Regions from separate parts of the Bacillus sp. 41-22 genome, predicted to be linked through region 1. Evidence: a T-box and tRNA genes for the amino acid it is inferred to sense, from the RefSeq annotation. Region 1 holds a T-box; the other regions hold tRNA genes.
What was found. A T-box is a leader RNA that pairs with one kind of tRNA and senses whether it is charged. The one in region 1 lies ahead of thrS (threonine--tRNA ligase), so its partner is inferred to be a tRNA-Thr.
Positions count from the first base shown of each region.

Region 2: it has a tRNA-Thr gene. The T-box ahead of thrS (threonine--tRNA ligase) is inferred to sense a tRNA for this amino acid. The anticodon was not compared.
Region 3: it has a tRNA-Thr gene. The T-box ahead of thrS (threonine--tRNA ligase) is inferred to sense a tRNA for this amino acid. The anticodon was not compared.

Region 1 covers NZ_CP084035.1:4,399,559-4,402,813, reverse strand. Annotated here, with positions in the region: gene dnaI (primosomal protein DnaI) at 1-353, shown strand, start outside; gene ytxC (putative sporulation protein YtxC) at 743-1,624, shown strand; T-box leader at 1,656-1,883, shown strand; gene thrS (threonine--tRNA ligase) at 1,932-3,255, shown strand, end outside.
Region 2 covers NZ_CP084035.1:735,086-738,340, reverse strand. Annotated here, with positions in the region: gene LCF45_RS03755 (DUF3965 domain-containing protein) at 1-6, opposite strand, end outside; gene LCF45_RS03750 (CBS domain-containing protein) at 430-849, opposite strand; tRNA gene LCF45_RS03745 (tRNA-Glu) at 981-1,052, opposite strand; tRNA gene LCF45_RS03740 (tRNA-Asn) at 1,054-1,128, opposite strand; tRNA gene LCF45_RS03735 (tRNA-Ile) at 1,136-1,212, opposite strand; tRNA gene LCF45_RS03730 (tRNA-Trp) at 1,221-1,291, opposite strand; tRNA gene LCF45_RS03725 (tRNA-Thr) at 1,298-1,370, opposite strand; tRNA gene LCF45_RS03720 (tRNA-Phe) at 1,390-1,465, opposite strand; tRNA gene LCF45_RS03715 (tRNA-Asp) at 1,475-1,550, opposite strand; tRNA gene LCF45_RS03710 (tRNA-Met) at 1,553-1,629, opposite strand; tRNA gene LCF45_RS03705 (tRNA-Ser) at 1,654-1,746, opposite strand; tRNA gene LCF45_RS03700 (tRNA-Ser) at 1,808-1,900, opposite strand; tRNA gene LCF45_RS03695 (tRNA-Ala) at 1,919-1,991, opposite strand; tRNA gene LCF45_RS03690 (tRNA-Pro) at 2,007-2,080, opposite strand; tRNA gene LCF45_RS03685 (tRNA-Arg) at 2,091-2,164, opposite strand; tRNA gene LCF45_RS03680 (tRNA-Leu) at 2,168-2,256, opposite strand; tRNA gene LCF45_RS03675 (tRNA-Gly) at 2,273-2,347, opposite strand; tRNA gene LCF45_RS03670 (tRNA-Leu) at 2,377-2,457, opposite strand; tRNA gene LCF45_RS03665 (tRNA-Lys) at 2,474-2,549, opposite strand; tRNA gene LCF45_RS03660 (tRNA-Gln) at 2,554-2,628, opposite strand; tRNA gene LCF45_RS03655 (tRNA-Tyr) at 2,641-2,724, opposite strand; tRNA gene LCF45_RS03650 (tRNA-Val) at 2,733-2,808, opposite strand; rRNA gene rrf (5S ribosomal RNA) at 2,814-2,929, opposite strand; rRNA gene LCF45_RS03640 (23S ribosomal RNA) at 3,030-3,255, opposite strand, start outside.
Region 3 covers NZ_CP084035.1:4,686,307-4,689,561, forward strand. Annotated here, with positions in the region: tRNA gene LCF45_RS24100 (tRNA-Gly) at 1-44, opposite strand, end outside; tRNA gene LCF45_RS24105 (tRNA-Lys) at 58-133, opposite strand; tRNA gene LCF45_RS24110 (tRNA-Thr) at 144-219, opposite strand; tRNA gene LCF45_RS24115 (tRNA-Phe) at 234-309, opposite strand; tRNA gene LCF45_RS24120 (tRNA-Asp) at 324-399, opposite strand; tRNA gene LCF45_RS24125 (tRNA-Met) at 403-479, opposite strand; tRNA gene LCF45_RS24130 (tRNA-Ser) at 507-599, opposite strand; tRNA gene LCF45_RS24135 (tRNA-Ile) at 617-693, opposite strand; tRNA gene LCF45_RS24140 (tRNA-Met) at 698-774, opposite strand; tRNA gene LCF45_RS24145 (tRNA-Ala) at 795-867, opposite strand; tRNA gene LCF45_RS24150 (tRNA-Pro) at 882-955, opposite strand; tRNA gene LCF45_RS24155 (tRNA-Arg) at 967-1,040, opposite strand; tRNA gene LCF45_RS24160 (tRNA-Leu) at 1,044-1,132, opposite strand; tRNA gene LCF45_RS24165 (tRNA-Gly) at 1,149-1,223, opposite strand; tRNA gene LCF45_RS24170 (tRNA-Leu) at 1,253-1,333, opposite strand; tRNA gene LCF45_RS24175 (tRNA-His) at 1,358-1,433, opposite strand; tRNA gene LCF45_RS24180 (tRNA-Thr) at 1,444-1,519, opposite strand; tRNA gene LCF45_RS24185 (tRNA-Val) at 1,524-1,599, opposite strand; rRNA gene rrf (5S ribosomal RNA) at 1,605-1,720, opposite strand; rRNA gene LCF45_RS24195 (23S ribosomal RNA) at 1,822-3,255, opposite strand, start outside.

The DNA.
Region 1 (3,255 bases):
TATACTTCCCTGAATTTTTACGTGAAATCAAAAGTTCGATTCAAGATAATTCGATTAGCGGAAAGATTGATGCTGTCAAACGTGTACAAGTATTAATGTTAGATGATATCGGGGCAGAAGCGATGTCAAGTTTTGTACGTGATGATGTACTCGGTGCAATCTTGCAATTCCGTATGTTGGAAAACTTACCGACGTTCTTTACATCTAACTTTGATTTCAAACAGTTGGAACATCATTTAACGTATACACAGCGCGGTGAAGCAGAAGAGATGAAAGCGGCCCGTATTATGGAACGAATTAAATATTTAGCGAAGCCAATCCCAATTGGCGGGAAAAATCGTCGTAATAAGTAAAGAGCGAGCTGAGAAGCTTGCTCTTTTTTATCCCGCTATTGGCGGGCAGTAAGACTCCCACCTCAAAATTCGGCTGTAAAGCAAAGAAGTTAGGTGGGAGCCCTGCTGCCCGTAAAAGCCCGATTGGTGCGGGCTAATAATCAGTGGAGGATGGACAAAACCTCCACTGATTAAAGTTTCACTTTATTTTAATCATTTTTTCAGAGTAGCTTGTATCATTTTTTTCTCCCTCCCTTAATATATATAAAATTAGCAAGCCATATCGAGTGGATGTTCTAACGATGGGAGATAGGTTTCTACTAAGAGTGAACTTCCATAGATCGGACTCTTATAGGATTTGTAACGTATAGATGCAATCCTTTAGAGCGGGGATAAAAGGGGGGACAAAAGTGATTGAAATTTGCTTCGAAGAAAAAAATGATGCTGTGTACGTATACAGACAACTAACGAAAAGAACAGAATCCTTATATAAGGAAACAAGTGTATATTTAAATGAACAAAAGGTTGTTATTCATATACCATTATGTGAATCAAATTATATTGAAAAGATTTTATTGCCAGTATTACTATATTTCATTATGAATGTGAAACAAAATGAATGGATTCATACCATTTTAAAGGAAAAGTTTTTTTATGAAGAACAAGAAGAGTGTCATCAAATATTGCATATGGCACATGAGATTTTAAAGGAAAGAAGAAAAGGAGTAGCTAGTGATTTAACACGTCAAAAATTTGAATCTTATATTGCGTCGTCTTTGAATGATTGGCTTTGTGATCCGCTCTCATTCTCGTTTTCATCATACGTTCGTTTTCGTCTTCGTACATATAGGGAAATGGTAACTAAGCTTGCTGAAGTTGCAATTGATGAGTATAAGATGGAGCAGGAATACCAAATATTCATTGAGACACTTCGCCAACAAGTAAGTAGCCGGAAATCACGTTTGTCCTGTGTACATCTTATTTTTGATGAAAGTTTTATTTTCTATGATGATAAAGGTAGGCGTTTAAAACAGGAGAAATTGGTTCAATATATAGATGAAGAATTATTAAAGAAACAGGATGTATATATCGATACGAAAGTAATTGCACCACTTCTTTCTATTTCGCCGAAAAAGATTTATTTATATACGAAAGAACAAGATCATAATATGATTATTACTTTGCGAAATGTATTTCAGGAACGAGTGCAACTACATGGATTACATGAATTTGAGCGCAATGTGAAAAATTTAAAAAATAAAGGTAACGCCCTTGATTTTCTAAGTTTTTGAGCATATAATTACCTACATAAATGAAATATATTGAAATGTCATGATGAGGACATGGGTAGTTTTCTACGATTTTCAGAGAGGGAAGCCTTAGGGTGTGAGCTTCCTAGTACGGGATAATTACTTACCACCTCTAAACTTTAGCAGTGAACGTTTTTCTAGTAATTGCTAACGGACAACACCGTTATGTTGAACTTGAGCAATTAACAATAAGGTTAATTGGAACAAGGGTGGAACCACGAATTCAACACTCGTCCCTTTTTATGGGATGAGTGTTTTTTATTTTGAAAAAAAAGAGGAGTGACCAGTGATGGCAGATGTAGTTAAAATTACTTTCCCTGATGGAGCTGTGAAGGAGTTTCCAAAAGGAGTAACAACTGAAGAAATCGCAGCTTCTATTAGCCCAGGCTTAAAGAAAAAAGCTGTGGCTGGAAAATTAAACGATGAGATGATCGATCTTGTTACACCAATCGAAGAAGATGGTGCAGTTTCTATTATTACATTAGATTCTGAAGATGGCTTATATATTTTACGCCACTCAACAGCTCACCTTTTAGCACAAGCGTTAAAACGTTTATATAAAGATGTTAAGCTTGAGCTTGGCATTGGTCCAGTAATCGAAAATGGCTTCTACTACGATATTGATATGGAAGAAGCAATTACAGTTGAAGACTTCAAAAAAATCGAAAAAGAAATGCAAAAAATCGTGAACGAAAACTTAGAAATCGTTCGTCATGAAGTGCCACGTGCAGAAGCACTTCGTCGCTTTGAAGAAATCGGCGATGAGTTAAAATTAGATTTAATTAACGATCTTCCAGAAGATGCAGTTATTTCAATCTATGAGCAAGGCGAATTCTTCGACCTTTGCCGTGGTGTTCACCTTCCATCTACAGGGAAGATTAAAGTGTTTAAATTATTAAGTGTTGCTGGTGCTTACTGGCGCGGCGATAGCAATAATAAAATGTTACAACGTATTTACGGTACTGGATTCGTTAAGAAAGCAGAATTAGATGAGCACTTACGTATGCTTGAAGAAGCGAAAGAGCGCGATCACCGTAAATTAGGTAAAGAGTTAAAACTATTTACTAATAGCCAAAAAGTAGGACAAGGTTTACCACTTTGGTTACCAAAAGGTGCAACAATTCGCCGTATTATCGAGCGTTACATCGTTGATAAAGAAGCAAGCTTAGGCTATGATCACGTATACACTCCAGTATTAGGAAGTAGAGAGCTTTATGAAACTTCTGGTCACTGGAACCATTACCGTGATGGCATGTTCCCATCAATGGAAATGGATAATGAAGAGTTAGTTCTTCGTCCAATGAACTGCCCTCACCATATGATGGTTTATAAAAATGATATTCACAGCTACCGTGAATTACCAATCCGTATTGCGGAACTTGGAACAATGCACCGCTATGAAATGTCTGGAGCATTATCTGGATTACAACGTGTACGCGGAATGACTTTAAATGATGCGCACATTTTCGTTCGTCCAGATCAAATTAAAGAAGAATTAAAACGTGTTGTAAACTTAACGTTAGAAGTGTACAAAGATTTCGGTTTAGAAAACTATTCATTCCGTCTATCTTATCGTGACCCAGCAGATACTAAAAAGTATTATGCTGATGATG
Region 2 (3,255 bases), 1.6 Mb from region 1:
CCTCATATAATTCCCCTTCCCTTTTTATCCCGCTATTTGCGGGCAGTAAGACTCCCACCTCAAAATTCTGCGAATGCGAGGAAGTTAGGTAGGAGATAAAACTGCCCATAAAAGCCCGATTGGTTCAACTAATAATTATTTTGGGATGGACACCCCCCAATAATTAAAGTTTCACTTTATCTATGTAGGAAATATTAATTCATTATTACATCATTAACGATGAATATTGTTATATTCAAAATCTATCATAATACTTATATCTCTCAGTATATCATTTTTTCTCTTATTAAAAATCAGGAATGACAAATTAAAAAAAACTGTCAAAAATATTGACGCTATACTTATTATATAATGTCTCAGATACATCACGCTAACATATTAGTTTAATCCGTATATACTAGAATAATGTATCTGATCTTTATAAATAGTTTATTCCGTATGCTCTGAGATTTCACTTAAAGCAAACCCTGCTTGATCATCTGCTGATTTTCTTATAGCTAAATCACCTAGTGCTAGCATCCCAACAAGTTGACCGCTCTCAACAACCGGTAACCGTCTAATTTGATATTGTGCCATTAATTCTGTAGCTTTTTCAATAGAATCATCTGGAGAAACTGAAACAATGTTTGTTGTCATTACATTTGTAATTTGATTAGATCCAGGATGTTTTTCAGCAATCCCACGAACAACTAAGTCTCGATCAGTAACAAGCCCAACAACTTGTTTATTTTCAATAACAGGAATCAATCCAACCGATTCTTCCTTCATTTTTACAGCCGCCTCATATACATTGTCTAATGGTGTACAATGTACGATATGAGTACTCATAAGTTCTCTAACTTGCGTCATTTTTCATCTCCTCCTTTTAATACATACCATAGCTTTTCCTAAATCCCTTTATTTATTTCAGAAAAATAAGGTGATAAAAAGAGGCTTATACATAATAAAAAAGAGTCAGCAATATGCTGACTCTTTTTTTATGACCCGTACGGGATTCGAACCCGTGTTACCGCCGTGAAAGGGCGGTGTCTTAACCACTTGACCAACGGGCCATGGCTCCGCAGGTAGGACTCGAACCTACGACCGATCGGTTAACAGCCGATAGCTCTACCACTGAGCTACTGCGGAATATATATGGTGGGCCTAAATGGACTCGAACCATCGACCTCACGCTTATCAGGCGTGCGCTCTAACCAGCTGAGCTATAGGCCCATACTTTACAGGGGCAGTAGGAATTGAACCCACACTGGAGGTTTTGGAGACCTCAGTTCTACCTTTAAACTATGCCCCTAAATGATGCCGGCTAGAGGACTTGAACCCCCAACCTACTGATTACAAGTCAGTTGCTCTACCAATTGAGCTAAGCCGGCATAAAAAAAAACAAAAAAATGGTGGCTCGGGACGGAATCGAACCGCCGACACGAGGATTTTCAGTCCTCTGCTCTACCGACTGAGCTACCGAGCCAACATAAAATGGCGGTCCCGACCGGGGTCGAACCGGCGATCTCCTGCGTGACAGGCAGGCATGTTAACCACTACACCACGGGACCATTGGTTGCGGGGACAGGATTTGAACCTGCGACCTTCGGATTATGAGCCCGACGAGCTACCGTACTGCTCCACCCCGCGACGATATTATGTTTTAAAAATAAATGGAGGAGGTAGAGGGATTCGAACCCCCGCGCGACTCTCGCCGCCTGTCGGTTTTCAAGACCGATCCCTTCAGCCGAACTTGGGTATACCTCCATGAAGGAAAAATTAATATCTTATTCATTTTTATATGTAACTAAACCACTTTTTAAAAAAATGGAGGAGGTAGAGGGATTCGAACCCCCGCGCGACTCTCGCCGCCTGTCGGTTTTCAAGACCGATCCCTTCAGCCGAACTTGGGTATACCTCCGACATATAAAAAATAAAGTGGAGCCTAGCGGGATCGAACCGCTGACCTCCTGCGTGCAAGGCAGGCGCTCTCCCAGCTGAGCTAAGGCCCCATGTTTTTGGGAAAATCGGGAAGACAGGATTTGAACCTGCGACCCCCTGGTCCCAAACCAGGTGCTCTACCAAGCTGAGCCACTTCCCGTTAATAAAAGCGCGCCCGAGAGGAGTCGAACCCCTAACCTCTTGATCCGTAGTCAAACGCTCTATCCAATTGAGCTACGGGCGCATATGGTGCCGAGGGCGGGGGTCGAACCCGCACGGTGGTCACCCACCGCAGGATTTTAAGTCCTGTGCGTCTGCCTGTTCCGCCACCCCGGCATGTCATACTGAAAATTGGAGCGGAAGACGGGATTCGAACCCGCGACCCCAACCTTGGCAAGGTTGTATTCTACCACTGAACTACTTCCGCAAGACATGTTTGAGTTATTTTATTAAAAGTGCGGGTGAAGGGAGTCGAACCCCCACGCCAAAGGCGCTAGATCCTAAGTCTAGTGCGTCTGCCAATTCCGCCACACCCGCATATTTTTTAAGAAAATGGTGAGCCATGAAGGATTCGAACCTTCGACCCTCTGATTAAAAGTCAGATGCTCTACCAACTGAGCTAATGGCTCTTAATGGCTGGGCTAGCTGGATTCGAACCAGCGCATGACGGAGTCAAAGTCCGTTGCCTTACCGCTTGGCTATAGCCCAATAATTAAGAAATGGTGGAGGGGGGCAGATTCGAACTGCCGAACCCGAAGGAGCGGATTTACAGTCCGCCGCGTTTAGCCACTTCGCTACCCCTCCGACATATATGGTGGAGGATGACGGGATCGAACCGCCGACCCCCTGCTTGTAAGGCAGGTGCTCTCCCAGCTGAGCTAATCCTCCATTTTGCCTGGCAACGTCCTACTCTCGCAGGGACAAGGTCCCAACTACCATTGGCGCTAGAGAGCTTAACTTCCGTGTTCGGTATGGGAACGGGTGTGACCTCTCTGCCATCATTACCAGACTATATTCGATTGAGACAAACATTATTATACTTGATTCACTTAGAAAGTCAATAAGTTTTTTATATTCTCTCAAAACTAGATAACGTTGCTTCATATTATATGGTTAAGTCCTCGATCTATTAGTATTCGTCAGCTCCACATGTCACCATGCTTCCACCTCGAACCTATCAACCTGATCATCTTTCAGGGATCTTACTAGCTTACGCTATGGGAAATCTCATCTTGAGGGGGGCTTCATGCTTAGATGCTTTCAGCACTTATCCCTTCCGCACATAGCTACCCAGCTATGCCCTTGGCAGAACAACTGGTACACCAGCGGTGCGTC
Region 3 (3,255 bases), 290 kb from region 1:
CCAGAGCTTGGAAGGCTCTTGTTTTACCACTAAACTACACCCGCATTAAATTAAAAATGGTGAGCCATGAAGGATTCGAACCTTCGACCCTCTGATTAAAAGTCAGATGCTCTACCAACTGAGCTAATGGCTCATTTTGAAAGTGGTGCCGGCTAGAGGACTTGAACCCCCAACCTACTGATTACAAGTCAGTTGCTCTACCAATTGAGCTAAGCCGGCTTGCGATTTCAAAATGGTGGCTCGGGACGGAATCGAACCGCCGACACGAGGATTTTCAGTCCTCTGCTCTACCGACTGAGCTACCGAGCCTTTATGTAAAAAAATGGCGGTCCCGACCGGGGTCGAACCGGCGATCTCCTGCGTGACAGGCAGGCATGTTAACCACTACACCACGGGACCATTTGGTTGCGGGGACAGGATTTGAACCTGCGACCTTCGGGTTATGAGCCCGACGAGCTACCGTACTGCTCCACCCCGCGATGATATAATATTTAATTTAGAAAAAATGGAGGAGGTAGAGGGATTCGAACCCCCGCGCGACTCTCGCCGCCTGTCGGTTTTCAAGACCGATCCCTTCAGCCGAACTTGGGTATACCTCCGAGATATGAACTTTGAGTGGTGGACCTTGTAGGACTCGAACCTACGACCGGACGGTTATGAGCCGTCTGCTCTAACCAGCTGAGCTAAAGGTCCTTTATGGTAGCGGCGGAGGGGATCGAACCCCCGACCTCACGGGTATGAACCGTACGCTCTAGCCAGCTGAGCTACACCGCCATAAGTTATATTCAAATAAGTGGAGCCTAGCGGGATCGAACCGCTGACCTCCTGCGTGCAAGGCAGGCGCTCTCCCAGCTGAGCTAAGGCCCCATATTTTGAAAATATCGGGAAGACAGGATTTGAACCTGCGACCCCCTGGTCCCAAACCAGGTGCTCTACCAAGCTGAGCCACTTCCCGTTAATAAAAAACGCGCCCGAGAGGAGTCGAACCCCTAACCTCTTGATCCGTAGTCAAACGCTCTATCCAATTGAGCTACGGGCGCATATGGTGCCGAGGGCGGGGGTCGAACCCGCACGGTGGTCACCCACCGCAGGATTTTAAGTCCTGTGCGTCTGCCTGTTCCGCCACCCCGGCATGTCATACTGAAAATTGGAGCGGAAGACGGGATTCGAACCCGCGACCCCAACCTTGGCAAGGTTGTATTCTACCACTGAACTACTTCCGCAAGACATGTTTGAGTTATTTTATTAAAAGTGCGGGTGAAGGGAGTCGAACCCCCACGCCAAAGGCGCTAGATCCTAAGTCTAGTGCGTCTGCCAATTCCGCCACACCCGCATATTATAATTTAAAAAGAAAAAATGGGGCGACTGATGGGAATTGAACCCACGAGTGCCGGAGCCACAATCCGGTGCGTTAACCACTTCGCCACAACCGCCATGATTTTCTGGTGCCGACTAGAGGACTTGAACCCCCAACCTACTGATTACAAGTCAGTTGCTCTACCAATTGAGCTAAGTCGGCTAAATGGTGGAGGATGACGGGATCGAACCGCCGACCCCCTGCTTGTAAGGCAGGTGCTCTCCCAGCTGAGCTAATCCTCCGAATTGCCTGGCAACGTCCTACTCTCACAGGGACAAGGTCCCAACTACCATCGGCGCTAGAGAGCTTAACTTCCGTGTTCGGTATGGGAACGGGTGTGACCTCTCTGCCATCATTACCAGACTGTATTCATTTAAGACAAGAATTATCATAACTTATTCGACATTTAAAGTCAACAAGTTTTTTATATTCTTTCAAAACTAGATAACATTGCTTCATATTATATGGTTAAGTCCTCGATCTATTAGTATTCGTCAGCTCCACATGTCACCATGCTTCCACCTCGAACCTATCAACCTGATCATCTTTCAGGGATCTTACTAGCTTACGCTATGGGAAATCTCATCTTGAGGGGGGCTTCATGCTTAGATGCTTTCAGCACTTATCCCTTCCGCACATAGCTACCCAGCTATGCCCTTGGCAGAACAACTGGTACACCAGCGGTGCGTCCATCCCGGTCCTCTCGTACTAAGGACAGCTCCTCTCAAATTTCCTGCGCCCACGACGGATAGGGACCGAACTGTCTCACGACGTTCTGAACCCAGCTCGCGTACCGCTTTAATGGGCGAACAGCCCAACCCTTGGGACCGACTACAGCCCCAGGATGCGATGAGCCGACATCGAGGTGCCAAACCTCCCCGTCGATGTGGACTCTTGGGGGAGATAAGCCTGTTATCCCCGGGGTAGCTTTTATCCGTTGAGCGATGGCCCTTCCATGCGGAACCACCGGATCACTAAGCCCGACTTTCGTCCCTGCTCGACTTGTAGGTCTCGCAGTCAAGCTCCCTTATGCCTTTGCACTCTACGAATGATTTCCAACCATTCTGAGGGAACCTTTGGGCGCCTCCGTTACACTTTAGGAGGCGACCGCCCCAGTCAAACTGCCCACCTGACACTGTCTCCCGGGTCGATAAGACCCGTAGGTTAGAATTTCAATACAGTCAGGGCGGTATCCCACCAGCGCCTCCACCGAAGCTAGCGCTCCGGTTTCAATGGCTCCCGCCTATCCTGTACAAACTGTACCAAAATTCAATATCAGGCTACAGTAAAGCTCCACGGGGTCTTTCCGTCCTGTCGCGGGTAACCTGCATCTTCACAGGTACTATAATTTCACCGAGTCTCTGGTTGAGACAGTGCCCAAATCGTTACACCTTTCGTGCGGGTCGGAACTTACCCGACAAGGAATTTCGCTACCTTAGGACCGTTATAGTTACGGCCGCCGTTTACTGGGGCTTCAGTTCAGAGCTTCGCTTACGCTAACCCCTCTCCTTAACCTTCCAGCACCGGGCAGGTGTCAGCCCCTATACTTCGCCTTACGGCTTCGCAGAGACCTGTGTTTTTGCTAAACAGTCGCTTGGGCCTATTCACTGCGGCTTTCCGTTAAGAAAGCACCCCTTCTCCCGAAGTTACGGGGTCATTTTGCCGAGTTCCTTAACCAGAGTTCTCTCGCACACCTTAGGATTCTCTCCTCGCCTACCTGTGTCGGTTTGCGGTACAGGCACCTTTTATCTCGCTAGAAGCTTTTCTTGGCAGCGGGGAATCAAAGACTTCGCTCCATAAGGAGCTTCCCCATCACAGCTCAGCCTTCACGATAAGCGGATTTGCCTACTTATCAGCCTAACTGCTTGGACGTGCACAACCAATCGCACGCTTCTTCT